3 regions of the Rossellomorea sp. DA94 genome follow, and region 3 is predicted to be linked to each of the others. Evidence: riboswitches for the same ligand, from Rfam matches in the RefSeq annotation. Region 3 holds a riboswitch; each other region holds the start of a gene.
What was found. A riboswitch is a leader RNA that binds a small molecule or an ion and turns the genes downstream of it on or off. The one in region 3 is predicted to bind S-adenosylmethionine.
Positions count from the first base shown of each region.

Region 1 (10,174 bases), 1.3 Mb from region 3:
AAGAAAAAGCGTTGATCCTTTTTAGATCAACGCTTCCTTTCATTTATCTATTTATTATTGGATTACGACTGGTATGGACCGTTTACTCGCTCATATCTTCTTCCATATCCTTGTCGTTCAAATGATCCTCTACTTCTTTCATGGATTTATAGCCTGAGACGTCTGTAACTTCAAGTCCATCGGTTTCGACTGCGACGAACCCATCTGATGATTGGAGGATTTGTGCTTTAATTTCTTCATTTCCGGTCAAGTTGTACTTTTTGACGAGGGTGGTTTCTCCTTTTTCCTCCATTGCTGTCAATTCAGCAGAATAGGAATCAAGATCCATCCCCTTTTGGATTCGTTCCTGCAGCTTTTCAGTGCTGAACAGGTCTGCTGCCGATTCGTCCATTTCCTGGGTATCCTGTTGATCACCCATTTCTGCCGTATCATTTGAAGTGTTTTCTTCGGGTTCGGCCTCGTCAGAACCGCACGCTCCCAGGATCGAGAGGGCGAAAAAAAGGTTTCCTGCTATCAATAATTTTTTCATGTCGTTCTCCTTTCTTTTGTTTCTACGATACTATCTCTCATTTATTCAATATCCTTTTCGTGTTTTTGTTAAACATTGGAACATTCTCCAACAACAGAAAAAAGACAGCCTTGATGTGGCTGTCTTCTCATCCTTCATTGCCTGAACTGAATTCTTTCCATATTTCTTCTAAAAGCTCCTTATCCGTCAGCAGTTCATATCCCGTCAGCGCAAGTGCCTTTGCCCCGATCACCAGGGCACGGTCGCCCTCGGTGGATTTCGCCGCTTCCCTGAATTCGTTCGTGTGGACGACGAGGGATTCTGCACCGATTTTGATATAGGGGTGGATGGTCGGGACCACCCGGCTGACGTTTCCGGCGTCGGATGAACCGAGTCCCTTTCGTTCCGTATCGTCGAAGGATTCCCCCAGTGACTCTATGGAACGCTGGAATACTTGATCGAAACGGCGGTTGAGCTGAAAGTGGTCGACTTCATTTTGAATCTTGATGACATTCAGTTTCGTCCCGGTGGCGAGGGCCGATCCCTCAGCGATCGCTTTCACTTTCTTCGTGACTTCATTGCACGCTTCCCTCGTTGCAGCCCTTATATAGAAGCGGGCTTTTGCATAGTCAGGGACGATGTTTGGCGCGTCCCCGCCGTGGGTGATGATGCCGTGGATCCGTACATCATCGGTCACGTGCTGGCGAAGGGCATTAATCCCGTTGAACAGCTGGATCACACCATCGAGGGCATTGATGCCGTCTTCAGGGGACGCTGCCGCATGGGCAGACCTTCCTTTGAATTCGAAATCAAGGGGGTCCACCGCAAGGGTTTTCCCTGTCTGTGTGGTTCGGTTGAATGGATGGACCATCATGCAGGCATCCACTCCTTCTAACAAGCCTGCTTTTACAAAGCTGCCCTTTGCACTACCGTTCGGGCCGCCTTCCTCGGCAGGCGTCCCGAACACCACCACTTCCCCTCCTGTTTCATCGAGTACGGACGACAGGGCGATGGCCGCCCCGCAGCTTGCCGTCCCGATGATATTGTGACCGCAGGCGTGACCAAGTCCAGGCAGGGCGTCATATTCAGCCAGGTAGCCGATGACCGGCCCTTCTTTCCCAGAATGCTTGCGTGCCACAAAGGAAGTCTCATGACCCGCCACTCCCCGTTCAATGGAGAACCCGTTGGCTGCAAGTAAGGTGGTCAAGGTATCGGAGGCAAAGAACTCTTCGTTTCCGATTTCAGGGTTGTCGTGGATCTGATGGCTGGTCGACACGAGTTTCACCGCCAATTGATCGACTGCTGAGACGATGTTGTGTTTACGATCAGCAATCACTGCTTGTTGACTCATCTCTCTTTTCCCTCCTAATGCAATTCACTGACGGGAACGAATGTCGGAATCAGTGAATCTTTATATGTTTTCTTGATATGTTCCGCTACGTCATCTTGCTGATAGAGCTCAACAATCTTTTGATAGGTCTTGTTGTCTTTCTCTTTTTCCTGTGCCGCGATGATATTGATGAACGGCTTGGATTCCGCCCCTTCGATGTAGATGCTGTCGTCAACCGGAACCATCCCTGCTTCAACCGCCACACCATTATTGATGATCGATGCCGCAACATCCGGCAGTACCCTTGGCGTCTGGGCAGCGACGACCGGTGTGAATTCAAGGTTTTTCGGGTTTTCTTTGATGGCTTCAAGACCCTGTGACTGATCAAATCCTTCTTTTAGCTTGATCAACCCTGCTTCTTCCAACAGGAGAAGGGCACGTCCAAGGTTCGTCGCCTCTTGAGGGACGGCTACTGTACTGCCTTTCGGTAAGTCTTCCACCGATTTATATTTTTCCGAATAGATGCCAATCGGCGCGATGATCGTCGAGCCAATCGGTACAAGGTCCAGATTATGTTCTTCAACGAAGGAATCGAAATACGAGATTGTCTGGAAGGCGTTCAAGTCGATATCCCCATCGGCCAGCGCTTGGTTCGGTCTCACGTAATCGGCAAACTCCACAATCTCGATATTAATCCCTTCCTTTGCTGCCTTCTCTTTCATATACTCCCAAATCGGCACCCCGGATCCATTCACTCCGACTTTCACGACTTCTTTATCACCTGAACCGGATGCACTGTTTCCTGAGCAACCGCTCAATAGTAGGGTAAATAATAGAATCGCGATACTTGCTAGACTGATTGATTTTTTCATATTCCTCTCTCCTATCGTCTCCTGATGATTTTTGATAATGTATTCCCTGCTGTCTGAAGTCCCTGCACCATCACGACTAAAATGATGACGGTCACAATCATGACGGATGTTTCGAATCGCTGATATCCGTATGCGATGGCGAGATCTCCGAGGCCACCGCCTCCGACTGCTCCGGCCATGGCCGATGCACCGACAAGGCCGATGGTCGCGATTGTGATATTCAGGACCAGTGTACTCAGTGCTTCCGGAATGAGGATCCCGAAGATGATCTGCCACGGCCCCGCCCCCATGGACTCCGCCGCTTCAATGACCCCCGGCTCCACTTCAAGGAGCGAGCTCTCTACCAGTCTCGCAATATACGGTGCCGCAAATACGACAAGCGGTACGACCGCTGCCGCCGTTCCGATCGACGTTCCCACTACCAATCTTGTAAAGGGGATGATGGCCACCATCAAGATGATGAACGGGATCGAACGAAACACGTTGATGATGCTGCTCAGTACTGAAAAGACGGCTTTATGTTCGAGTAAGTGCCCCTTTCTCGTCACCACGACGATGATACCGAGGGGAAGTCCAATCAATGTTGCGAACAGAAGGGAGAATGACACCATCGCCAAAGTATCCCATGTCGCTTCAATAATTCTTGGCCAGAATAATTCCCAGTTAACTTGCACGCTTCTCCACCTCGCTTACGAATAATCTGTTCTTCCAATATTCCAGGATCTCTTCTGTTTCCTTCTTGCTGCCGATGATTTGTACGATGAGATTCCCGAACGGCTTGCCCTGGAGTTCCGTGATTTGGCCGAATAATACATTGATATGGGCATTGAATTTCTTTGCCGTTTCGGAAAGGATCGGCGTGCCTGTCGAATCCCCCTTAAATATGAGGCGGCAGATGCGCCCTTCCTTGCTGTCGTTCAATTTATCAAGAACCGATGCCGGCAGCTGATCATTCATGACACTCTTCACAAAGTTTCTGGTTGTCAAGGTCTGCGGGTCGGAGAAGATATCGAAGACGCTTCCCTCTTCCACGATTTCTCCATTTTCCATGACCGCGACCTTATCACAAATTTCCCTGATAACCCCCATTTCGTGGGTGATCATCACGATCGTAATGCCATACTCCGCGTTGATTCTCTTTAATAAGTTCAGAATTGATTCCGTCGTCTGTGGATCCAAGGCGGATGTGGCTTCATCACAGAGCAGAATCGAAGGAGACGTCGCCAGGGCCCTTGCTATCCCCACCCTTTGCTTCTGCCCTCCAGACAGTTCATCAGGATAATGCTTCGCTTTATCTTCGAGTCCGACAAACGCAAGCAACTCCTTTACTCTTTCGTTGATTTTATCTTTCGGCCATTTTGCCAGTTTCAGAGGATAGGCGATATTCCCTGCCACCGTCCGGGATTGAAACAGGTTGAAGTGCTGAAAGATCATCCCGATACGGTGCCGCTCTTTCCTCAAATCGATGGGCGACTGATCTTTCAAGCTGCGACCCTCTATGAAAATATCTCCTGAAGATGGTTTCTCTAAAAAATTGAGACAGCGGACAAGCGTACTTTTTCCAGCCCCACTGAATCCGATCACCCCATAAATCTCTCCCTTCTTCACTTCAAAGGAAACATCCCTCAAAGCAGTGAAGGGGCCATCCTTCGTCTCAAATACTTTCGTAACATTCTGAACTCTGATCATACAAGACTTGCTCCTTTCGTTATGTATTCTTCCTGATGCCTGGGTTTTATGGACATGGGTGAAAATAAAAAGTGCCCCCCTTCATAAGAAGAGAGGCACAAATATGTATATGTCCCGCTCTTCTCATCTTTCAAGTCATATGACTTGATGGAATTGGCACGGTATTCATTTAAGAACCCGTTGCCGAGGTATCGCAGGGCCAGTCCCTCCACCTCTCTTGATAAGAAGATATCGCTTTATTAAGTTAAAGTTATGATGCGTTTAAGCATTAGGGTAATGGTAAAGGATTTGAATTGGTTTGTCAAACCTGTTTTTGAATATTTTGTATTGTGTAGGTCTATTCAACTAGGGTCACTTTAACCAGTCTTTAATTGGCCAATATATTCATTTCGTTTCAATTCACTAAGTTACTAGAAGAAAATATTTCTATTATTCTGCCCAACCACAAAAAAATAGCAGTGATTGAAAAAGAGACTTATAGTTAATTCCCATTCTTATGAAAATCGGAGAGATCTTAAGTTTGGAGCAAGTAGCATGGTGATTTTCACTTTTCATTCGTATGTGAATTCTGTCTTAATACAAGTCCGTTATGAAACTTTCCAGATGCTTTGCGAGCAACCAGTGATGTTTTATTCATTCAAGAAATGGGAATATTACATTCCATTGCCCTCCGATGAACGGCAGGGGTAATGTTTTCACTTAAAACGATAATCAATCAATGAAACTTAAGGAGGCTATTTTTACTATGAGTCGTTTTACAATTCCACGCGATATTTATTTCGAAGAGAATGCACTTGAAGTGTTACAGTCTTTTGAAGGTAAAAAAGCCGCACTTGTTATTGGAGGAGGTTCTGTTAAACGTAACGGAAACCTCATCAAGGTAGAGGAACACCTGGCAGCTGCCAATATAGAAACAAAAGTACTGGAAGGCTACAATACAGAGCCTACTTTTGAAATGGTCAAAAAAGGAGCAAAAGAGCTGGATGAGTTCCAGCCGGATTGGATAATCGGAATCGGCGGAGGATCGGCGATGGATTCTGCAAAAGCGATCTGGCTCTATTATGAGCACCCGGACCTTGCTTTTGAAGATGCCATTAAGCCATTCGAACTGCCGCGACTTCGCAATAAAGCGAAATTTGCCGGTATTCCGACGACAAGCGGAAGTGGTTCGGAAGTTTCCAACCTTTCTGTTCTGGCCGATGAAACCACGAACGTGAAATATCCAGTTGCTGACTTCGAACTAACACCGGATGTCGCCATTATCGATCCGGTTATGATTAAAGAACTGCCGAAGCACATTGCTGCTTATACCGGCATGGACGCATTCACGCACTCCATCGAAGCATATGTAGCGAAACCGCGTACCATGTATACGGATATCCTGTCACTAGGCGCAGCTGAAGTGATAAAGGATAACCTTCTTGCTTCTTATCAGGGCGATCAGGAAGCCGCTAAGAAAATGCACACCATTCAAGCCATGGCAGGCATGGCCTTTGCCAACGCTGTACTCGGTAACGTGCACAGCCTTGCCCACAAAAGTGGTCCAACGTTCGGCATTCCGCATGGCTATGCCAATGCGATTTACCTGCCTTACGTCATCCAGTTTAACCGTGAAGTCGTGGAAGATCGCTTTGCTGAAATCGCCCGCCGTCTGAACCTGAAAGGAAATAACGATACAGAATTGACTGATTCTCTTGTTGAATATATTTATCAATTGAACAAAGACCTCGGTCTTGCGACTACCCTTCAGGACTACGGTGTATCCGAAGAAGAGTTCAACAAGCATGTTGATACAATGGCTGAAAATGCTATGGAAGATCCATGCACAGGCACCAATCCACGTGAGACTAGTCAAGAACAAATGAAAGAGCTATTTAAAGCCGCTTACTATGGCAAGGAATCTTTAGTGAAAGCGTAAAGATCAATTGAACAAATAAGTAAAGCAGAGCTTATGGGATTTCCCGGGCTCTGCTTTTTACTAGTGAACATGATTCTTTCCCCAGTGTTACTAGTCATCCCAGCCGTCTTCTCTTGCTCTTTTTTCTTTCTGATTTACGGCACTCTGGGTGATATTAGGTAGGCACGATAAGCAAAGGTCTACCTTAGATTATTCCTCTCACCACCTAAAAACAACTATGCTATACTAAAAGAAAAACAATATTCAGACTATTAAAAGGGGCCAAGTCCATGAAACCAAACATTATCGACATCGTCCAATCCCAGGTCATCGCTTCCATCAAGGAAGAAAAAGACTTGGATAAAGCCATACAGTCAAACGCCAACATCGTGTTCATCCTTACGGGCAATTTGATTTCGATGAACGGCTATTTAAAAAAGCTGAAGGAAGCCGGTAAAACTACGTTTATCCATATTGATTTCATCGATGGGTTGTCCAATACGAAGAGTGCCATTAAATACATAGCAGAAATATGGAAACCCGCTGGCATCATTACGACGAGGAGCAATTTGATCAAGTATGCAAAGGAAGAAGGTTTGATGACAATCCAGCGTCTTTTTCTCATCGACCGGAATGCCCTTGAGAAGGGGATTGACATCTCCCATAACTGCAAGCCCGATGCCATTGAAGTCCTTCCTGGTCTGATGCCTTCTGTCATTGACAGGCTGACTGCAATGACTACCCTACCCATCATCGCTGGTGGCTTGATCAGTAATAAGCAGGATATTCTGAATGGACTGAGTGCCGGCGCCCTCGCTATTTCTTCCGGGGATCCGAAGCTTTGGAATTTGGATGTTTGACTAGTAAGGACTGGAACTCCTCGAGTTCCAGTCCTTTTAGGTCCCTACCTTTTTTTCTGCATCGCCGTCTGATTTTCTTTTTTTCCCGATCCACGGGAGGCGAACCCGTACGATTGTGATCTCCCGTTCTTCAAAGATGTTTCCTATTTTCGTAATAATGAAGGTTACCAGTGTGGCAAAGATGACGAGGGAATAAAATCCAGCTCCAATGCCGATACCGACTCCCCCCACGTAAAAAATCATCGCTGCTGAAGTGAGTCCTTTCACCCTCAATCCGTCCTTTAGGATCACTCCTGCACCAAGGAACCCAAGGCCGGAAACAATCTGCGCTGCCAGACGGAAAGGATCCATCATCTTACCACTCCCCGGTTGACTGAGCATCTCAGCGCCTTCGATCGAGACGATCGTGATCAAGGTACAAGCCACTGATACATATGTGTATGTTTTTAAACCAGCGGGCTTATTTTTGGATGTCCGGTCCCAACCTATGATGAATCCTAATATTGCGCTCACGACAATTCGGAAATAAATATCATGCTGCCAGAAGAACCTCGTTACTTCATTCATGTAATTCGCCATACCCTCTTCCTCCTTAAATGAAAAAGAGACCGCGCCACAAAACGAATTGATGATTTCTCCACAGTATTGTGAAAAAAATCATACCATTCGCTTCATAGGGGATCTCTTCTACTCTTCCTACCAAGCTTCATCTTATTCCTTTCATCATACACCAACTTCCTCTTCATTTCAATGATATATCTAAAAATTCTAAATATACACTAAATTAAATCGAAATGCCCATTTCCTAAATCGTGGGTCCATTGTATTATGGAATTAAACAGTGAATATAGTGGGTAGAGATGAGGAGAACCCTGTGTCAATCGTGTGTACGGTCATCGTGCACTCCATTGCCATGGGGTTCTTTTCTTTTTTACATAAACAATAGAAAAAAGGAGGAAATGATGTTGAAAACCAACTCAATCACCCGGATAGCCGCCTTTCTTGCTTTCGCCATTACAGGACTTTTACTGCTTCAGGTCCACAACGCAAGTGCGCAAGAAACCACCCCGCCCCTTATCATTACGGAAATCGTCACCAAGTCTGCTGGGTCAGGACAGCCCTATGAGTACGTCGAAATCTATAATACCACCTCAGAAGCCATCAACCTGCAGGACTATCAGCTTCAATACTTCACAAGTAACTTCTCAAGCCCGGCCAACCGCTGGCCCATCGAAGATAAAATCATCCAGCCAAAAGATTCCCTCGTCCTATGGTTAAAGAAATTGGCCTATCCTGATGTACCCCTTTGGGAGTTCAACTCCAATTATGAGATGAACCTAACGCCCGAGGATGTATACGAAGTCAAGCTGACCTCTTCCGGGCAGGGATTGCATGACAGCAGCCTGCGTCAGGTAGGAATTGCGAACGCAGACGGCACAATCCTCAGTACCGCTCTCATCAATGATGGAGAAGTCGACGGCATCACGAACCGGAGCATCACGTATCAGGCCACCAGCTCTGGTGCGATGACAAAGATGAAAAACGATGAACAGCCGACTCCAGGCGTCGTTCTGACCGGACAGGTAGCTGGTCCCTCGACACCTGCAAACCTGAAGGCAACTCCAGCCAACCAGTCGGTTACCCTTGAGTGGGAAGCGACAGACGGTGCCGTTTCCTATCAAATCTACCAATCTGATGGATCGATTACCTCCACGGAGGCTGCCAAATCAATCATAAATGGATTGGAGAATGGAAAGACCTATACATTCCGGGTGACATCCGTGGACGCAGAAGGAAATGAATCCCCGGCAACAAAAGAAGTCCGGGCCGTCCCACAGGAAATCGTGGACAGCGAAGCCCCAGCCACGCCTTCCGGATTGAAAGCAACTCCAGGCAAGGATCATGTCAAGCTGCTTTGGAATGCCAATCCTGAAAGTGACCTTGCCGGATACCGCGTCTACATCAACGGGACGCTTTACGGCACAGTTGATGCTGACCAAAATAGCATGAACGTATCCCCTCTGGAATTGAACAGGGAGTACTCTTTCAAAATAACGGCAATCGACCAAGTCGGAAACGAATCGAAACCTACCAAACCACTCGTCACAGGTCCGAGTGAAAACGTCCCGACACCAAACTTGCTGATCACGGAATTGATTCCGAATACAGATAACTATGCAGGTTATGATGCATTTGAATACTTCGAGCTTTATAACAACAGCCCGGACCCGATCGATTTGAAAGGATATCGGATCGCGTCCTATAACTGGGACAAAGAAATCGGGGACACTCATATCTTGAAGCCATGGGATACGGTGGTGATTTGGACCAGAAACACTGCCATCAGCCCTATCTCCCTTGAAGCGTTCAACTATAACTATTTTTATTCTTATAGTAGTAAGTATCTTCAGGAAGAGGATATCATTGTCCTCGGTGATATCGCCGGCCTAGTCAACGGCGGCAATACACTGACCGTTTACGACCCTGATGGAAGGGAAGTAGTAAGGGCCGATTATTCAGGAGAGGACGTTTCCCTAAAACAAACCGTCACCTATTCCTATCCAAAGGATAATACCCGGACGATGGAAAAATTGGCAGCGGGTCAAAGTCCGACACCTGGATGGGTCATAGAAGATCAAGCACCGGATCGTCCCGTGTCAGATGAAGCAGCACCGCAAACACCGACCAACGTGAAAGCCACTGCAGGCAACGGGGAAGCCGTTTTAACATGGGACGCTTCCAGTGAAACCGATCTATATCGCTATCACATTTACAAAGATGGAGAACTTGAATATTCCGTCGATCCATCCCAGACCGACTTTACTCTTTATACGTTAGTGGGCAATCAAACATACACGTTACAAGTAAGCGCAGAGGATATATCAGGAAACGTATCGGAGAAATCAGAGCCTGTAACCGTCACACCAGATCACCAGCTCATCACCCAGGTTGAACGTTCGGAACACGCGAAAGACCCAGCCTACCAGGACCTGTGGGATATCAGTACCGACGGCCCGG
Region 1 is NZ_CP122397.1:3,507,234-3,517,407, forward strand. Features, by position in the region: gene P8596_RS18300 (hypothetical protein) at 83-529, opposite strand; gene P8596_RS18305 (M20 family metallopeptidase) at 657-1,859, opposite strand; gene P8596_RS18310 (MetQ/NlpA family ABC transporter substrate-binding protein) at 1,874-2,710, opposite strand; gene P8596_RS18315 (methionine ABC transporter permease) at 2,722-3,384, opposite strand; gene P8596_RS18320 (methionine ABC transporter ATP-binding protein) at 3,374-4,399, opposite strand; SAM riboswitch class I at 4,520-4,626, opposite strand; gene P8596_RS18325 (iron-containing alcohol dehydrogenase) at 5,145-6,317, shown strand; gene P8596_RS18330 (glycerol-3-phosphate responsive antiterminator) at 6,587-7,156, shown strand; gene P8596_RS18335 (MgtC/SapB family protein) at 7,193-7,723, opposite strand; gene P8596_RS18340 (lamin tail domain-containing protein) at 8,116-10,174, shown strand, end outside.
Region 1: linked by a shared signal. The riboswitch ahead of P8596_RS18320 (methionine ABC transporter ATP-binding protein) and the one ahead of P8596_RS01275 (Na+/H+ antiporter NhaC family protein) in region 3 are both predicted to bind S-adenosylmethionine.

Region 2 (10,174 bases), 1.5 Mb from region 3:
AGACAGAATTGACAGCGGAAAGGGCATCCTCTGCTTGTCTCGATATAAGTCACCCTTTTGCCGAGCTCTTGCAGATCTTCCTGAAAACGGAATGGGGAAGGGACTTCCCTTAAATCAATTTTATTTTGTTGAGGCTTGATGACAGGCTTTCCGCCATCTAAATAAGCCACTCCATGTACCTTCGACCAATCTTTATCACCATCAAGCTGATCCAATAATTGCTTGAAGGATTCCTCTCCTTCGCCTATTACAATGAAATCGATGTCTTCAAGGCACTCAAGCCAATATGGGACGTCATATGTCACTTCGGGACCTCCGAGGATGATTGTTACATCAGGCATGATTTTTCGAAGGATCTGAATGACTTTGATCGTTTCTTCGATATTCCAGATGTAGCAGCTGAATCCGATGATGTCCGGCTTTTTAGAGAATAAGTCGGTAACGATATTAAGGGTGGGATCCTTTATCGTGTACTCGGAGAGCTCAATTTCGTGTTGGGGTTCGGCATAGGCCTTTAGACAGCGAATAGCTAAATTCGTGTGAATGTATTTTGCATTTAACGTACTTAAGACGACTTTCTTCATTCATATTCTCCTTTATTCTAAGTCCGTTTGACTCTCAGTCATATGACTTTCAGTAACCAAATGAGGATCTGTTTCAAGTTGTTCGTACAACGTAATAAACCAACCTGACTATCATTTTATCTAAGCTTGCGATAAAGCTCAATGTTTGTCTTAAATGAATTTAAATTTATTGTAACTATTAGAAGGAATTTTAGGAAAAGGTGCGAATAATATAAGGTAATATACGTTTTTTGAAAATTGTGTTGAATAATGAACCAGTTGATTCTCGACCAAAAGCGAATAGTTAATCATGAAAAAGGGACTGACCCGTGAATACAATGGGGTCAGCCCTTTCTAGTGAGATTTTATCTTGTTTTCATTTCCCTTTTGGAAAACAGTTTCTGCAGCCTGGTTGATCTAAACTCGATGATAGGTTGTGTGATGCTCGTAAAGAATTTAGTTGAAAATATCATCGTCAGTACGAAGGATACCCCGAGTAACAGTAAAAGACTGGTGTTAGGGTCAATCGTGTCCTTAAGATGGCTTTCACGGAACAACCGAATGAGAAAACCGTGGAGTAAGTACACATAGAGAGTGTTTTTCCCCCACTTGGTGAAAAACTGTCTTTTTGTAGGAACAAATGTGAAAAAGCTGAAGATCATCACGACGTTTAATAAGTAGACAGCCGCCCTGACACCCATGCTGATGACGTTGTTCCATTCAAAATCTCCGTAAGGTTTGGAACCAAGGAGCCATTTATCTGAGAATTCAGGTACAAAATACATCCCTAAAAATACGATTACAAATAATGAACCTGCCACTAAACGGACTTTACTCGTTTTAAAATATTCGAAGTGCTCCTTCTCCATGTAGTACCCCATCAGGAATATAGGAAAGAACACAAATGTTCGGGACAGACTTAGATAATTTGAAATAACATCGGCGAACCCTACAAGCAGTCCAAGTGAAAAAGCCACTGTCAAGCCCATTCCAGGTTTGAATTTAAACCATTTGATGAAAGCATAAAGGAGTGCGTTCCAGCAGAAAAGGCTGATAAGGAACCACAATGACCAGTGAGGATTAAGTGGATCCACCTCGAATGTTGATTTTTGATACAGAAAATGATAGTACACCGTATAGATCAGTTGAAACACAATGTAAGGAAGTATCAACTTTTTAGCAAGTTTCTGGATATATCCCTTTTTATAGAATCCTTTCGCGAAGAATCCTGCCACAAGGATGAAGGCCGGCATGTGGAAGGTGTAAATCGTTTTATACAGTGAAAGGATAAAGGGATCGCTTTCGATATAGGATCGGATGACATGTCCAAATACCACTAAAAAGATCAAAATGAATTTGGCATTGTCGAAGTAATAGTCGCGCTGTTTCATATCTTCACCATCTTTTAGAAAAGTTTAATCCTAATTCATTCTTACCCTAGGATACAATGAGCAAAACATGATTTTCATTGTTAATTATCACCAGAAGTACGGGGAGCTATGCGGATTCTGTAAGATTTAAGCCAATGGTCGTCTTTTAATTTAGTAGGGGGATGAGGAAATGACTAATAGTAGTAATGTGAAGGAAGAGCAAAATAGGGATTTATGTCATCCCGTCGATAGGGAAATTTGCTCAGCTTCACCCATGCCGATGCTTGTGATCAATAAAGAGTTGAAAATCGTTTATGCCAACCCCGAAGCATATGAAACCCTGGAGTCAAATGATGAGAATGTTGTAGGGAAGCTCTTCAGCACGTTTTTCTCTTCAGTGCCCGCGCCCATAGTTGCCCATTATAAGGAAGTAATGGAAACGGGAAAAACCTTGGAAGACGAAACCCTGATGAATGTAAATGAGAAGAAAATCATCCACGTCGAACTTTTGCTGAAAAAATCGACCATTTCACCTAATGCATATTTATATTTTAAGGATGTAACGGAACTGAAGGAGAAGGAGCGCAAAGATCATTTAAATGTACACTTACTATCGAACATTTTCCAGAATGCTTCAGAGGGGATCGTGCTATTCGATATTGATGGAAATATCAATGATGTGAATCATGCATTCAGTTTGCAAGTGGGACTCGATAAGGATGAGATCACCAAGAGGAATATCAGTTCCTTCATTCCCGAGAATGCCCATTATAAGGTTGAAAAAATCAAAGAATTGATTTCTCAAAATAAAAAAGCCCGTGGTGAAATTCCAATCAAGAAATCACAAAGTATTTCAATCGTGGAATTTACGACAAGTCCATACGTCCATCATAAACTCCACATGGCCATTCTCAGAGATGTAACGGAAAAAAGGCAGATGGAGATCCAGCTGAAGCGTAATGAGGAATTGTTCAAAGGGTTGTTTGAAGAAGCGATAGATGCCATTGTCTTATGGGATCAGGACGGAAGGGTCCTTAAAGCGAACTCTTCAGCACTGAAGATATTTGAATGCACACTTTCCGAGCTCCTCTCAAAAAAAATCAGGGATTTCGTTTATCCCTTGGAAAGCCAGAAGTTTGATTTGGTCATGGAACAATTATATAGAAGCGGGGCTGTAAGGGATGAGGTGTTGTTCCTCATGCCGAACAATCAGCTCAAACATTTGGAATTCACGTCCAAGCTTCATTCCGTGGATGGTTATAATATGACCATATTCCGTAATGTCAGTGAACGATATCAAATGGAGAAGGAACTGCGTGAGAGTGAGGAAAGGTTCCGGAAGATATTCGAAGGATCATTGGACGGACTGCTTTTGACCAATCACAATTATGTCGTCGTTGATTCGAATCCTGAAGTGAGTAACATCATTAAGTTGGATAAAGATCAGCTCATTGGTAAAGATGTACGTGAGATATTGAATATTGAGCCGGGTGAGGAAGCCTATGAGGATTATCTGCATCAATTGAAGGATGAAGGTCAGGCAACATTTTTAAAAACGCTGACATCCTCCAAGGACAGGGTTCAATACGTTGAATTATCGTCGAAATACAATTTGCTCTCTAATCTGAATTTAACCATCATCCGGGACATCACAGATCAAATCGAGATGCAGGAACAACTGAGGAAGTCTGACACATTAAGTGTGGTAGGGGAGCTTGCGGCAGGGATCGCGCATGAAATCAGAAACCCGATGACGGCGCTTAAAGGATTCATCCAACTGCTTGAGAACAGCGTCGGAAAGGATCATGAGATGTACTTTAATGTGATCACTTCTGAATTCCAGCGTATTGAGTCAATCATCACGGAGTTTCTCGTGTTGGCCAAACCTCAGGCGATCCAATACCAGGAAACGAATTTAATCAGGATCATGAAGGATACGGTGGAATTGCTGAGTGCACAGGCTGTCATGCATAATGTTCAGTATGAGGAAAGGTATCAGGAAGACCTCCCGACCATAGTAGCTGAACCCAATCAGTTAAAACAGGTATTCATCAATGTCATTAAGAATGCAATTGAAGTCATGTCGGATGGAGGGGTGATTTCCATCAGCATCGGGGAGACCGAGGACGGGTTGATTCATATCGAAATTAAAGACCAGGGAGGCGGAATCTCAAAGGATAAAATCAAGAAGCTCGGCGAACCTTTTTATACAACAAAAGAAAGAGGGACTGGACTTGGGCTTATGGTAAGCTTTAAGATTATTAAAGAACATAAAGGCAGCGTCCAGGTTGAAAGCATCGTTGGAGAAGGAACCGTTTTCCATATCTATCTGCCTAAATCATAAAGGAGTCCTGTAATATGACCATTCATACGATTGTAATCGACAGCCCCATCGGGAATCTAAAGCTTACGGCCGATTCGACTCAATTGCTTTCTGTGCAGTTCGTGGAGGAAGAAGCGTCCATCGAAACGGATCATCCCATTTTGATTAGAGCAAAGGAACAGATACTGGAGTTTTTTAAGGGTGATAGAAGAGCATTTGATCTTCCTTTGAAAATCGAAGGGACCGAGTTCCAAAAAGAAGTATGGAATATCCTCAAGGAAATACCCTATGGCGAAACCTGGTCGTATCAGGATGTAGCACAAGCCATTCAAAGACCGAAAGCAGTCCGGGCTGTGGGGCAGGCGAATAAAGCCAACCGTTTTCCCGTCATCATCCCTTGCCACCGTGTCATTGGGAAAAATAAGACACTCACCGGTTATGCAGGAAAGCAGATAGACAAAAAAGAAACGTTACTCTCATTAGAACAATAACAGGAACAGGCATTTTCCATGTGGAGAATGCCTGTTTTTGGTTTTGGCGACACGAAACGGTCATGCAGGGGAAAATTCTGAAAATAACAGTTGATGATTTGTTCTATTTAGATTATCATCTAATTAGATGATAATCTAAATAGGTAGGAGGTGGAACGGTGCAATTAAGCAAACAGATCGCGTTTCATAAAACGATGGGGGACGCGACCCGCATCAAGATCGTTTATTTATTGGCAGAAGAGAGTTTGCACGTGGGGGCCATAGCAGGAAAGCTTGGACTTACTGCGCCAACGATCTCCCATCATTTGACGAAACTGAAAGAGTGCAACCTTGTTTATTCACGGAAAGAGAAGAACACGGTTTACTACCATTTGAATAAAAAAGTATTAAGTCATCACGGGGACGTTCTGCACAGGTTTGCTCAAGAAGAGAAAGGGGACAGGACAATGTCAGAGAAGTTAGTGAAGGAAAAACAGAAGGTGAAAGAACAATTTTCTGGAGAAAAATGGACGGATCAAAAGTATTCCCGCCCAACAAAAGAAAAAACTATTCATTCTTGAACACCTCGTGGAAGGTCTGAAGGTGGGGGAAAAGTATAAGGAAAAAGAGCTGAATGAGTACATTCTACAATTCCATGAAGATTTCGCCACCTTGAGGAGAGAGTTCATCATCCATCAGTTCATGTATCGGGAAAACGGCATTTATGAGGTGAATCCGAAGGAAATGTGGGCATCTACAAAACTAGCAGAATGAAAAATGAAAGAGAAGGGTGAATTCCTTCTCTTTCAATCTATTTATGCCTGATTTATAATCCGTTGAATGCTTTCTTGAAAACGTGGATACAGCACACCTTTTTCGGTGATGATGCCGGTAATCAATTCATGGGAAGTCACATCAAAAGCGGGATTATAAACATGAATGTTTTCGGGTGCGATCATAGAGCCACCCATCATCGTGATTTCGTCTGGCCCTCTTTCTTCAATCGGGATATCGTCACCTGTTCTCGAGGTGAGATCGAATGTAGAAGAAGGAGCAGCCACGTAGAATGGTATATTGTAATGATGGCATAGGATTGCAAGCATGGACGTACCGATTTTGTTCGCGGTATCCCCGTTCGCAGAAATCCGGTCGGCTCCGACGATCACAGCTTCCACACCTTTCTCCTTTATTGTATGAGCGGCCATGCTGTCAGTAATGAGGGTCACGTCGACTCCTGATTGCTGAAGCTCCCAGGCAGTGAGTCGGGCGCCCTGAAGGACAGGGCGTGTCTCACAGGCGAATACTTGGAACCCTATTCCCCTTTCCCTGCCTAGGTGAAAGGGGGCAAGTGCCGTTCCATATTTACCCGTGGCAATGGATCCCGCATTACAGATGGTCATGATCTTCCTCTTGTCATCCAATGCATCCAATGCGTGTTCACCGATCATCCTGCATATTTCCTCATCCTCCGTATGGATCTGAATGGCAGAATGAAGCAGATTGGTCTTGGCTTCATTCACGGATTGTGCATGGGCAAGAACTTGTTCCAACCGATTCAATGCCCAGAACAGATTGACTGCCGTCGGCCTTGAATCAGCGAGGTATTCTTTATCCTTCCTGAAAAGGTGATTGAATTCTGTCAGATTGTCTGTTTCATAATGAGAAGCAGCATGTGCCAATCCATAGGCGGCTGTGATCCCGATCGCCGGGGCGCCTCGCACTTTAAGCGAAACGATGGCTTCATAATAGTCTGTAATGTCCGTTAGCGTCAAATATTCCACAGTGTTCGGCAGCTTTTGTTGATTAAGAATCAGTAAATGATCTTCATGCCACTCGAGTGAAGTTGGAATGGTCGGTGTATGTGTCATGAGTATCTCCTTTAATTATTCAGAATGTGACCGTACTAAAGTCAGAAGCTCTTCAATGGAAAGAATGTGTTTCCGATTTACAATCAATTTCTTTCCGAGGTTGAGGCATGCTCGTTTTGCCTTTAATCTTTGTTCTTTATCTTCGATGCTCTCGAGGTCTTCCACATGTGCAAGACCGATTGTCCTTCTTATACACTCGCATCCTGCAAAACCGATGCTGTCCTGAAAACTCTTTTCCAATACATACTCAAGGTACCCATTCACCTTCGTATAGGCGTCACCACTTTCCTTCCAATGTCTGGAGAAAGTAGCAGAGAAGACGTTCCAAGTATTTTCGATATGGTGGAGGATGAATTCCTTTTCACCTGGATTCGCGATCACTTGGAAAATAAGATTGGCAATAAACTGACCGATATCGAAACCGATCGGCCCATAAAAAGCAAATTCCGGGTCAATGACTTTGGTGTGTTCGTCATCCACAAAGATGCTGCCTGTATGGAGATCTCCATGAAGCAGGGCTTCCCCTTCGGTAAGGAAGCTTTTTTTAAGTTTTGCGACCTCGAGTTTTACAGTGAAATCATCCCATAATTTCTGGACATCCCCGGATAATTCCTCCTCAAACTCATTCGTTTCACTGTTGAAAAAAGGATCCGTGAATACTAGGTCCTCCGTGATTTTGCATAGCTCAGGATTAGAAAATTCTTTCACATATTCTTTTTTCTTAAATGGATGAAGGGCATAATCAGAGGTGAAGTACAGTGTATTTGCAAGAAATGTACCAATGTCGTCTGATAGCTTTGGGTACTTATTCCCATTGAGCAGGCCGGTACGTGCGATGGTGAGGTTGCTTAAATCCTCCATCACTGTGACGGCAAGGGATGGATCAGAATGATACACTTCCGGTACGAGATCGCCTACAAATGATCGCTGAAGGTGTAAGGCACTCGCTTCAATCCTTGCCCTTTCGATCGTAAGTGGCCAGCTTTCACCTACAACCTTTGCATAGGGGAGGGCTTGCTTGATGATGATTCCTTTACCTGAATTCCTTTCAACGACATGAAAAACGAGATTAAGGTTCCCATCCCCGATTTCTTCACAAGTTAAAAGTGAACCGTCTTCAAATATTCCTACATTCACGGCCATAGCAATGGCCGACTGTTCCGTCAGTGGTTGATACGTATTGAGCTTAGTGATTGCCATTTTCGTTCCTCCTTTTAGTGAACCCTTTAAGAAAGGGTGTTAGGGAGGCTTTTCCGCGGCATAAGAAAAGCCTCTTTCCATGTTCGAAAGAGGCTTGAAGAGTCATCTTCTTCGCCTCTTATCTCCCAGAAAGATGATCTTTCTGTTGGAATTAGCACCGTGCCTTACTGGATTGATCATCCGGCGCATACAGCGCCCCGTTTTACAACGGTATTATGGTCGGTTGCTGGGCTTCATAGGGCCAAATCCCTCAGCCAGCTCTTGATAAGAGTTGCGTATGTCCTATTTAATTAAAATTCTGAATGTTCATTTGAATTGAATGGTACCATTGAAGTATTTTCCATGTCAACGGTTTTTTAATATTTTCTAATAAAAATCTGGTCTCCGGTCTTGAAAGATCGGAATTTGTTTACGGACCTTTTCTACTTCCTGTAAATTGATTTCAGCAGCGACCAACTGTTCACTTTGGGTTCCTTTTGCAAGGATTTCCCCCCATGGATCGATGATAAGAGAGGAGCCGCCAAATTCATTGTCAGGGTCACTCCCCACACGGTTGCATGCAATCACAAAGCATTGATTTTCAATCGCACGTGCCCTTAAGAGGGTCTGCCAGTGATCCATTCTGGCAGACGGCCATTCAGCCACCACAAAGACAATCTTCGCTCCCATCATGACATGTTTCCTGAACCATTCAGGGAAACGGATGTCGTAACATATGAGTCCTGCCATCATCGTATCATCAAGAGAGAACGCCCCGTCTTCCTCTCCGGGAAGTAGGTAATGATGTTCATTCATTAGTTTGAATAAGTGAAGCTTTGAATACCGTTTCACCAACACGCCATATGCATCAGCCACCAATAGTGTATTTCTAACTCCATCTGTTGATTTATTGGCAACAGAGCCTCCTATGATGTGAATGGAATATTTTTTTGACAGGGAAGTCAGGAAGGAGGAAGAATCTTCGGCTCCCTCATCTGCGATCTCATCTATCCGTGTCAGATCATAACCTGTCGTCCAGAGTTCAGGAAGAACGACGACACCGCATCCCTCTTCCTTTGCTTTTTTGACCCACTGTTCCACTCTCATCTTGTTTTCTTCAGGATTCCCAAACACAATATCCATCTGGGCGAGACCCACCTTTTGAATCATTACCTTCACCTCGTTATGTACTTTTTGTCATTTATTCCTTTACATTCTTTATGTTCCGTTATATCATTTGTGATTAGAATTTGAAAGTAATTAATTTTCAAAAAAATGAGTTGGTGAATGTATGAAACACTTTGAAAAAGCAAAACGCTTGGAATCATTACCGGAACAATTTTTCGCTTCCCTTGCAGGAACTGTGAATGCTGTTGTGAATGAGGGGCATGATGTCATTAATTTGGGACAGGGAAATCCAGATCAGCCGACCCCTCCACATATTGTGGAAAAACTAACAGAAGCGGCTCAATCTCCTTCTAACCATAAATATCCTCCATTTCGTGGTTTATCGAGCTTTAAGGAGGCGATTGCAGCTTTCTATTTGCGGGAATACGGTGTGGAGATAGATCCCGAAACCGAAGTAGCGGTTCTCTTCGGAGGAAAAGCAGGTTTGGTGGAGATCCCTCAATGTTTATTGAACCCCGGGGATGGAGTATTTGTCCCGGATCCTGGTTATCCGGATTATGTATCGGGGGTCGCATTGGCAGAAGCCAGTATGATCAAGATGCCGTTGAAAGAGGAGAATGGGTTTCTTCCGGACTATCGTGTACATTCCCGTGAAGAATGGGAAAGGGCGAAATTAATGTTCCTCAATTACCCCAATAATCCAACGGGTGCTACCGCCACAAAATCCTTTTTCGAGGACACGGTGGAACTTGCTTCAAAGCATGATATTTGTGTGGTGCATGACTTTGCTTACGGGGCGATCGGTTTCGATGGACAGAAGCCTCTGAGCTTTCTTGAGACGGATGGTGCAAAGGATGTCGGGATTGAGATATATACATTATCGAAAACCTATAATATGGCAGGCTGGAGAGTCGGTTTTGCCGTTGGGAATAAGAGTGTCATTGAAGCGATCAATCTCCTCCAGGATCACCTTTACGTAAGCCTGTTCGGCGCAATTCAAGAAGCAGCCACTACGGCTTTACTGAGTTCCCAGGATTGCGTAACGGAACTGGTTGCCACATATGAAGAACGAAGACAACTCCTGATCTCGGGTCTACAGGGAATTGGGTGGGATGTAAAAGCCCCACAAGGTTCCTTCTTTGCCTGGCTTAAGGTGCCGGAAGGGTTCACATCTGTTGAGTTCTCAACCTATTTACTTGAAAAAATCAAAGTGGCCGTTGCTCCTGGTGTAGGATTTGGAGAATATGGAGAAGGGTATGTACGGGTCGGTCTT
Region 2 is NZ_CP122397.1:1,690,140-1,700,313, forward strand. Features, by position in the region: gene P8596_RS08850 (B12-binding domain-containing radical SAM protein) at 1-584, opposite strand, end outside; gene P8596_RS08855 (acyltransferase family protein) at 929-1,954, opposite strand; gene P8596_RS08860 (PAS domain S-box protein) at 2,124-4,277, shown strand; gene P8596_RS08865 (methylated-DNA--[protein]-cysteine S-methyltransferase) at 4,292-4,747, shown strand; partial or broken gene P8596_RS08870 (DUF2087 domain-containing protein) at 4,906-5,500, shown strand; gene mtnA (S-methyl-5-thioribose-1-phosphate isomerase) at 5,542-6,594, opposite strand; gene mtnK (S-methyl-5-thioribose kinase) at 6,610-7,794, opposite strand; SAM riboswitch class I at 7,910-8,065, opposite strand; gene P8596_RS08885 (carbon-nitrogen family hydrolase) at 8,161-8,943, opposite strand; gene P8596_RS08890 (pyridoxal phosphate-dependent aminotransferase) at 9,065-10,174, shown strand, end outside.
Region 2: linked by a shared signal. The riboswitch ahead of mtnK (S-methyl-5-thioribose kinase) and the one ahead of P8596_RS01275 (Na+/H+ antiporter NhaC family protein) in region 3 are both predicted to bind S-adenosylmethionine.

Region 3 (10,174 bases):
CTTCATTGCACTGGGAATGGTGGTCTTCGGGTCTGTCGCAAGTCTTGATATCGTCTGGAGCCTCGCTGACTTTTCAATGGCCTTGATGGCCCTTACGAACTTGGCCGCCATCGGTGTCCTTGCACCGATCGCCTTTAAGGCTTTGGACAACTATATGACGCAACGTCGTCAAGGATTGGATCCTGTCTTCTATGCAGATGATATTCCTGGTTTAAAGAATGTCGAATGCTGGCCAAAGCGTCAAAGTGATATGCCTAAAAAAGCCGTAAATGAATAATCAACCTTATACGAAAGAGCAGGACCAGGTCCCTGCTCTTTTTTCTTGTCATTTTTTTCTATTCCATTCTCAGGTATACTATTGATAGAAAGTTAGTCAAAGGAGCCATAACATGATGAGTATCCTATCTGCTCTTCTAGGGGTATTATTTTTTCTTAACCTGATCCTTGCCGCTGTCATCATATTCTTGGAGCGGAAAGATGCGGGAGCGACCTGGGCCTGGCTGATGGTGTTGTTCTTCATTCCATTTCTGGGGTTCATCCTCTATTTGGTGTTCGGGCAGAACTTGAGCAGGAAAAGGTTATTTGACTGGGAGGATATGAAGAAGATCGGAATTGAAAGCTTGATTCACAATCAGATTCGATCCTTGAAGGAACATCGTTTTCCTTTTAAAAATGAAATCGCCTTTCGTTATCAGGATCTTATTTATATGCATCTGATCAATAATGAGGCTCTACTGACCCAGGATAATGAGGTCACCTTTTATACACACGGAGAAGACAAGTTTGAAGCGCTGTTAGAAGACATCGACGCAGCAGAGGATCATATTCATATACAATATTATATTTTCAAGAAAGATCAGCTAGGTATGCGCATCTTGAAGAAGCTCTCGGAAAAAGCTAAGAAAGGCGTAAAGGTCAGGGTCCTATACGATGAAATGGGGTCCAGGCGAACGAGGCGGGGGTTCTTTAGAGACCTCCTCTCTGCCGGTGGTGAGGTGGAAGTGTTTTTCCCTTCGAAGATCCCCTTTATCAACCTTCGCTTAAACTATCGAAATCATAGAAAGCTTGTGATCATTGATGGAAAAGTTGGCTATGTAGGCGGCTTTAATATCGGAGATGAATACCTGGGCTTGAACCCCAAGTTCGGTTATTGGCGGGATACCCACCTCAGAATTGCCGGCAGCTCTGCACTCGCCATGCAGACAAGATTCATCCTCGATTGGAATCAGGCAAGCCGATCAAAGAAGATTGCCTATGACCTGCGATACTTTCCCCCGCCATCTTTCACGGGGGATGCAGGGGTTCAGATTGTCACATGCGGTCCCGACTCGGAATGGGAGCAGATAAAAAATGGCTATATCAAAATGATTTCATCAGCCAAGGAATCCATCTACATCCAGACCCCATACTTCATTCCAGACGTCAGTCTCCTCGATTCTTTGAGGATTGCTTCTCTTACGGGGGTGGATGTCCGGATTATGATCCCGAATAAACCCGACCATCTATTTGTCTATTGGGCGACGTATTCGTATATCGGGGAGCTCCTGAAAGCCGGAGCGAAGATTTATATTTATGATAATGGATTTATACATGCCAAAACGATTGTCGTCGATGAGGTCATTTCCTCTGTCGGTACAGCCAATATCGATGTACGAAGCTTTCGTTTAAACTTTGAGGTCAATGCCTTTTTATATGATCAGGCACTCTCTGAGGGTCTTGGAGTAGTGTTTAGAAAGGACATTGAAAAGAGCAGGGAATTAACGTTGGAAGACTATCATCAAAGACCTTTGACGATCAAAGTCAAGGAATCCATATCAAGGCTGTTGTCCCCGATCTTATAGATGGGATGATTGGACATTGCCATCTGCGGATAGAAAAAGGCATAATAGACTTATTGTGAAAGAAAAAGAGAGGGATGAGATCATGAGTGTGCACAAAGAAATTTCCAAGCATTCCAACATGCAAAATCAGCTTGTTCAGCAATTTATGAAACTGGATGAGCAGAGAGAAAAAGCGATTGACGAAGCTGTTCAGCTTTGTTATGCCGGAAAACCTTTTACAACAGATCACATAAATCAAGTAACAAATGAAATCAATACCCTGGCAAGACGCGGGGTCGTTCCGCAAAGAAAACTTGTGACAACGGAAATGGTTGAGGAATATGTCGCGAGACTAAAATAAGCTGGACAACATAAATAACCCTGATTCGTCTGCAACCATTCTGATGGTGAGATCGTTTCAGGGTTACTTTATTTGAAGGCTGAAATTTAGGCTTTTAATGCGCTATTCCACCCATCATAAACAAATACAGGCTGTGTATCGTTTTCTGCTCGCTCTGTCACCACATAGTTTTTATGTGCTACGACCGTTTGATCATCTGGTAAGTCCAGTTTCTTCGCAATTTCCCTATCCATTTTGACGATGACGGTATTTTCTCTCAAGGTCGTGACGACACCATTGATGACATGTTTCTTTCTTTTAAACTGAATCGTATCCCCAAGGTTTGCATTCTCTTTTGAATAAACGAATGTATTTTCCATTTTAAAGTCCCCTTTTTAGTTAAAATGATCGTTCTCTTTTTAATTGAAAGAATTTTCTAATAATATTATTTTAACTTGTATTTATATAAATTTCAATGAATGACTTATCCTTTTTGTACCACAATTACATAAAGTCAAAACCTTTTGATGTCTTTTTTCAAAATCTTTTACAGCCAAAGCGATGCCTGGCTGATTTTCGCTCCAGGTGCTCGCTTTCCGCGGGGCGTGAGTTGAGCCTCCTCGGGCTTTGCCCTGCGGGGTCTCAACTTTCCCGCAATTCCCGCAGGAGTCGAGCACCTTCCGCTACAATCAGCGTCAAAGTGAAGTTTAAAGACTTGTTTAGCAGTGCCCTTCAAGATAAACACTTTCAAGGTAAAATCATTTCTCTATATATACTTTTACATTCCATAAGGAAAATCCTTCCTTTTTGTATTTTTATATAAAAACAGGCATCCGTGGGTAGCGGATGCCTGTTTTTTAGTAAGCTAATGCCTTCTTCTTTTCTTCTTTCATTAGGACGAAGCAGAGAAAGATGCCTAGGAGTGACAGGACTGCGAAGAAGAGGTATACCGTGTAGATGGAATAGGTTTCATAGATGAAACCTCCCACGAAGGTACTGAACCAATTCCCGAGACCATTTCCGATGGCGGAATAGACGGTGACGGCAGTAGCTGTAATATGTGCCGGCGTGATTTCTTTGATGTAGCGTAGCCCCGCAGGAATGAATAATCCGATGGCAAGCCCCTGCATCACCGCTGAGGAATAGACCAGCCATAGACTTGGTTCTGTGAAGTAAAATAGCCAGCGGATCATGGATGCAGCACCTGCCAGCGCCGCTACGGTCAAGAGACCGAACTTATCAATCCACCCTCCCGCGATTCTCATAAACGGTACTTCTGATAGGACGGCAATCAGAAATGCGAGACCGATTCCGGCGTACGTACCACCTGAATCTTCTACGAATAATCCGAAATACACGTTATTGGCTAAATTTGGGCCGAACACCAGGAACGTGACGGCCAGGAAGATCAGAAACTTCTTCATCGTGAATAATTCCTTCATCCCGGCTTTTAGATCAAGCTTAGCTGCCGCTCTCTCTTTAGGAAAACGGAAGGATAGGAATCCGGATAGGACCAGACAGATAAAGAAGGAGTAGAAAATGATCGTCGGTCCGATGAATCCCTCTGAAAGCCTCCCCATGACGAACACGGCAATCCCGAATCCCAATGAGCCGAACAGACGAATATTTCCGTAGTTATAACCGACTTTACTTGTATACTTCAAGCTGATGCTGTCAGACACGGGAATGATGGCACTTTGGAAGATCGCAACTAAAATCGCGACCACCAATAGTCCATAGTAAACATCCATGAATAAATAACCAAGAGCAAAGATCCCTGCAACTAAGGAGGTTAATCCCAACACGACGGTTGGCTTATTGGTTGTGTCACTGACCATCCCCCATATCGGCTGGAAGAAAATCATCATGATCGGGCCGACAGACATGATGGTTCCGATCTGATATCCATTTAACCCCACACTTTCACTTAAATATACACTGAGTAAAGGATATAAACTTCCAACCCCGAAGAAGGTCAATAGATAAAACCCTTGTAACGTAAAAATTTGATTTCGCACATTTCTTTCCACTACCGTATCCCCCAAGATGTTTTTTGTCTATCTTATAGTAGACCTTGACCGTTCAATTGTCTATGTGTTTATGCCTTTTTATGGATAAACTCCCGCGTTTTATGATGCATGCCTTGCTACGGCGATCTCCCGCCGCTTTCGTTTGATCCAGCTGTGGCAGTCATGCCCTGCATGTATATTTCCAATAAATTACCGTTTGACTTTTTCGATTAAACCCTTTAAAGTATGGAAGTATATTTTAAGTGAACTGAATAACATATCTTCTTATCCAGAGAGACGGAGGGACTGGCCCTGTGATGTCTCGGCAGCGGACTCATGATGAGTGCTGTGCCACATCCAGCAAGCGTAATGCTTGAAAGATAAGAGGAGTGTTTCGTTTGAATGAAACCTCTTCTTATACTGGAAGAGGTTTTTTTATTTGATTTCACACGACAAAGGAGTGTTTGACATGAACCAAGAAAAAGGTAATTTACTGGCTTTATTGCCCTTGATCATATTTGTTTCACTGTTCCTTGGAGCGGGGATCCTTTCAGGAGATTTTTATGCATTCCCTGTACTGGTATCCATCATCATTGCCTCCATTGTAGCCCTTGCGATGAATCGGAAAGAGTCGTTAACCTCTAAGGTTGAACGGTTCGCAAAAGGTGCCGGGCACCCGGACATTATGATTATGGTCTTTATCTTCTTATTAGCCGGTGCGTTTTCCGGTGTAGCAGAAAAGATGGGCGCCGTTGATTCAACCGTCAATTTTGCCCTATCCGTGCTTCCTGGTAATCTGATCATTGTTGGATTATTCATCATCGCCGCTTTCATTTCCCTATCAATGGGGACATCAATGGGGACGATTGCAGCACTTGCCCCAATCGGAGTAGGCATCAGCTCAGGAGCCGACATTTCTATGCCACTTGCTATGGCCACCGTCATCGGGGGAGCGATGTTCGGGGACAATTTATCGTTCATCTCGGATACAACGATTGCAGCCGTACGCACACAGAAAACCGAAATGAAGGACAAGTTCAAAGTGAACTTCTTCATTGTCTTACCCGCAGCCATCATCACGATGGTCATCCTTTTTTTCCTTACGATGGGGACTCCATCCTCCGTCGACGCAGGAAGCTTCGACTGGATTAAAATCATCCCTTACCTCGGAGTGATCATTGGGGCCCTTGCAGGATTAAACGTATTTGTCGTTTTAATCGGCGGGATTGTGTTGGCAGGGGTTATCGGATTTTCGGATGGAAGCTTTACCCCATCGAGTTACTTTGGTAGTGTAGCCGACGGGATGACGGGCATGGCAGAGATTGTGATCCTTTCCATCCTGATCGGCGGAGTCGTCGAACTGATTCGTCATAATGGAGGGATTCAAGCTATCCTTTACCATGCCACACGTAAGATTAAATCTCCTCAGGGAGCACAGCTTGCAACAGCAGGCTTGGTCAGTTCGACGAATCTTTGCACAGCCAATAACACAATTTCCATTATCATCGCAGGACCACTGGCCAAAACGCTTAGCGATCAGTATGGCGTAGATTCCCGTAAGTCAGCAAGTATCCTCGATATTTTCTCTTGTGCCGTTCAAGGGTTGATCCCATACGGTGCACAGGCACTGTTAGTGGCGGAAGTAGCCGGCATATCACCTGTCAGCATCATCCCTTATGCCTTCTACCCTGTCCTGATTGCCGTTTGCGGACTGATTGCGATTCAATTCGCCCTTCCGAAGTTCACACGGAGAACCGCTACTGATGGAGATCCGGTCCGTTCTTCTTAGTCCGTTGGAAAAGAGACAAATCCGTCTGGGTTTGTCTCTTTTTTGTGTCTGGGTTATTCAAACACCATTAAAAAAGCAGACCCCGATTTCCGGAATCTGCTCTTTTCTTATAACAAATCATTCACATGATACAGTTTACCACTTTCAATATTGGTTTTGGTTATGAGAGCCACCAGTGCATCCGCTACCGTGTCCGTGCTGCGCAGCATCCCCTCTTCTTTGTAGCGCTGGAACGACTCAACCTCGGCAAAGGCTTCTTTGGAGGACGAGCGGATTTCCCCCTGCATATCCGTATCCATCACTCCCGGACTGAAAGCGATGACCTGATGACGGCTATGTGTGTTGGAGAGCTCAAGGCTCACCGTTTCAGTCAGCATATTGACTCCCGCCTTAGTCGCGCAATACGTACTCCAGCCATAAACGGGACGACTTCCCGCTCCTGAACTGATGTTGACCATGATCATTTTCGATTCAGAGCCTTTTGCTGCCTTGAGCAATTCATTGGTGGCGATCATAGGTGAAAGTAGATTGACGTGGACACTCGTTTCCATTGCTTCATTTTCCACTTCACCCGACGTATTGATCGGTGTCACCACGCCTGCATTTTGAACGACATATATCTTCTTGGCTCCAGATCCAAATACCTTTGCCCCTACTTCGCGGAACACCGCTTCTGTTTGTCCCGATTGAGATAGATCACAGGGAAAGAATTCATACGACACTTCTTTTTCCCGTGCAAGCTTTTGTAAGCTGTCATTATCCGAACGGGATATATTGAGAATACCGATGCCTTTTTCAATAAAGAGCCTGGCGACGGACTCCCCTAATCCCCTTGTTGCTCCTGTCACGATTGCATAATCCATTTCGAATCATCTCCTTCTTACATACTGATTATAAAGGAGAGTTTCCTTTCCTCAAAAAATTAAGCATCAAGTTAACCGAATTTTTACTAATATTTGTGAAAAAGCACACCATCAAGGCATGCTCTCATCAATCAAATGATATTCCGGTATGAGGTCGGATAGTGGTACGATCGACGCTTTTTTCTCATAAAGGGGAAGAAATTCTTTTAACATGGTGGCAACCTTCATGCCTGTAACCCCCACATGCCCGATCGCGATGGTTGCATCATCACGATCCAATGTCTTTGAAAGGAGTCTCGCCTGCTTCCCGATGTGTTGAATGGTGTAGATATCATCAAAGAATAATTCGTTTTCTAGGTATGGGACGCCCATTTCCTTTGCAAGCTTCGGAATGACACTCTTTCCTGTTGTTTTACTATCCAGATAAAATAAACCCCTTTCCTTGCATATGCCGAGGACAATCCTCATGACCCGCTCATCAGCGGTGGCCTTCGAGCCCATATGATGATTGACTCCTACTGCATAAGGAACCTCTTCCAGGGCTTGCTCCACTCTCTTCCTGATTTCTTCATCGGATAGGGAGGTCGTGATGGCCCCCGGTCCGAGCCAGCTCGCTTTCCCTGACATCGGTTCCATGGGTAGGTGGACGATAACCTCATGTCCATTTTTATGGGCTTTTTCCGCATCTGCCTTGGTCGTTGGGAGAAAAGGCATGACCGCAATCGTCAACGTGACGGGAAGGCTCAGAATTTCCTCCGTCCCTTTCATGTCGTTTCCTAAATCATCGATCACAATCGCAAGTTCATTCTGATGTGCCGGAAGAGGAAGGATGTTTCTTGCTGAAGCGGACATCTGTATGGAAAAAGTCATAAGTAAACAGATAACAAGGGTTCTCATATAGCATCACTCCTTTTTCTTTAGGATGTCCATTTTAATGAGGATATACGAATGGAGGTCCGTCCCTCAAAAATCAGCAAAAAAGAAAGCCGGGAAGCGTAAATACGCTTCCCGGCTTGGAATTCAGGAGGGACGGACCTATTGATCCCAGGCTTTGGTGGGACGGTCTTTAGGGTAGCCGTGGGTTTGGCGATATGTTTTTCTTTGTGTTGTGAAGTCCCACCAGTTCTTACTGCTTTCAGGGTAATTGGCGTGGTGGACGACACACCTGAGTGAGTCTTCCACGCATGGGTCCATCCAAACACCGTACTTCTTCTCTAAGTCGATGATAAGGTCTTCCCCCTTCTCTCCCTTGATTTCTTCAAATGTATAAAATCCAAGATCCTCTACAACATTGTGAGCCATATTGGGTCCAATGGAAGGGATCTGTTGAAATATGGACATGCCGACTAAATATCGGGATCTTTCCATTGTAATGTTCAGTTTCTCCCGGAGAAGTTCAGGAGAACATTCATGTAGATCGCCGAGTCGTAACTTGGCTTTGCGGAGGGCTGACCTCTCCTGATCAGTCAATGGAAGTTTAGGGCTTTTTCTGCTCACCTTTCGTCTCCTCCTTATCCTTTAAAGGTTTGCTGGCGGACAAATTGGAAGTCTTCCACCGCGGGACGGTTCGTTTTCTTTTTTGCTATTTTTTGTTTCGTCTTGATTGGCTTGTCGTTCACCAGCACCCCGACTTTCGTCTGCTGGATTTCCTTCACTCCCTGAACAATCAGCTGCATGGCGATGATCGCGATCATGAAGGCAACGAGTGGTGCAATGACAATCCAGTACTTGCCTGTCATAAGGGAATTCTTCGTGGAACTGATCAGTCCCGACCATTCAAATGTTCCTGATTTCGGAGGATCCGGGACCAGACCGCCTGTTATGATCGTCCCTCCAAGGAAAAGATGAAATAATCCGAGATGCACAAGGATAAGAAGCGTCTGGATGAATTGCTGTCCCCATATAATAAACAGCCTTGGAGCCAGGTGAGGGAAGAGATGCGTCCAAAGCAGGTGCTTGTTGCTTCCTCCAAGGAGCTTCGCAGACAAGACAAAATCCTGCTTCCCTATTAATTTCAGTTCATTCCCGATTAATACAGTGGTCAACGGCAGCACAAGGATCGTTAAGACAACGGCTTCGAACACCAATCTTTCAAAAATCGAGTGATCCCACCCCAACACAGGCAGCCCCCAAAGGACCGGTCTTAATAAGAGATAAGCGATAAGACTTAAAGGAAGAAAGTGAATCGAATCCACCATGCGGTCAAGCCAGTTCTTCCTGCTTTCTTTCAAGTGGAAATGATAGGCGATACCAAGATAGAATCCCCCTATCACCCGCAGTGAAGCAACAATTAAAGCAAACAACAGGGTATACTTCGCCCCCACAATAAGCTGATCGAGAATACTGTAACCGAAGAAATCAGATCCCAGAATCATGTCCCCAAATGGTTTATGAGGAGGGGCACTGATGATCCGCCCCTCGTCATTTTTCATAAATTGAATTTGTTTGATGGGCTCTTCTTTCAACGTTGAATAAAGGAAGCTGGCCGCGATCAAACCAAATATCACCGTGAACCCGGTCGCGAACTTGCCATTATGCATGTGCTGCCACCAAAGCCTGCGAAGGGTCGATAGAAAGCCCCATATCTTCCATTCAGTCCATTTCGTTTTATCCCGTTTATATTTCGTGTGATCCTCACTGCTCTCATGATTGATCCACAGGTAAACACCTTGGTATACGACGAAAAAAGGTGTGTAGATCATAATCAATGAGATCGCAATCACCATCGGCCTGAAATCCTGTATGATATAATAGGTGATTCCTCTCATGTTAAAAATGGTTTCAATGATGAATAAACTCGACAGCATCCCCCAAATGATCAGCTTTCCATGATAGAAAAGACTTGGTGAGATATTTTTCAAAACATGTGAAAAGAGGATCCGCCCTTTCGACATCCCCTTACTCTGGGCAAATTCAATGTGAGGCTTCAATAACTCTTCTTCCATAATGAAAATGAGGATCCGGAAAAAAGAGATCATCGGGATGATCGACAGCGTAATCATCGGGGCAAGAAAGATCTTCTCCTCCCCGAACTCGGTAAAATTCATCAGTTCCACACCGAAATATTTAAATACATAGACAATCATCAACTGGAGCATGAACGCAAACATTAAATCAGGCACCGTCTCCAAGAGATTCAATGCTTTCTTAAGAACCGATGTGATCGGTCGGGGTAAAAAGACGGTGAAAACGGTAAGAATAAAGGCAATACCAAGCCCTATGCCCAATGCTCCCCCAATAATCTGCAGTGAATACAGGTATGGTCCCCAAAGCATATCGAGGAAATTGACGGTAATCCCTTTATATGAATAACTCCAATTGGCCCCATCCATGAAAACAAAGATGAACTTGAT
Region 3 is NZ_CP122397.1:223,134-233,307, reverse strand. Features, by position in the region: gene P8596_RS01300 (alanine/glycine:cation symporter family protein) at 1-277, shown strand, start outside; gene cls (cardiolipin synthase) at 393-1,841, shown strand; gene P8596_RS01290 (YpbS family protein) at 1,924-2,181, shown strand; gene P8596_RS01285 (DUF2187 family protein) at 2,268-2,540, opposite strand; gene P8596_RS01280 (MFS transporter) at 3,018-4,190, opposite strand; SAM riboswitch class I at 4,452-4,556, shown strand; gene P8596_RS01275 (Na+/H+ antiporter NhaC family protein) at 4,639-5,958, shown strand; gene P8596_RS01270 ((S)-benzoin forming benzil reductase) at 6,066-6,821, opposite strand; gene P8596_RS01265 (divergent polysaccharide deacetylase family protein) at 6,933-7,718, opposite strand; gene P8596_RS01260 (helix-hairpin-helix domain-containing protein) at 7,857-8,318, opposite strand; gene P8596_RS01255 (ABC transporter permease subunit) at 8,333-10,174, opposite strand, start outside.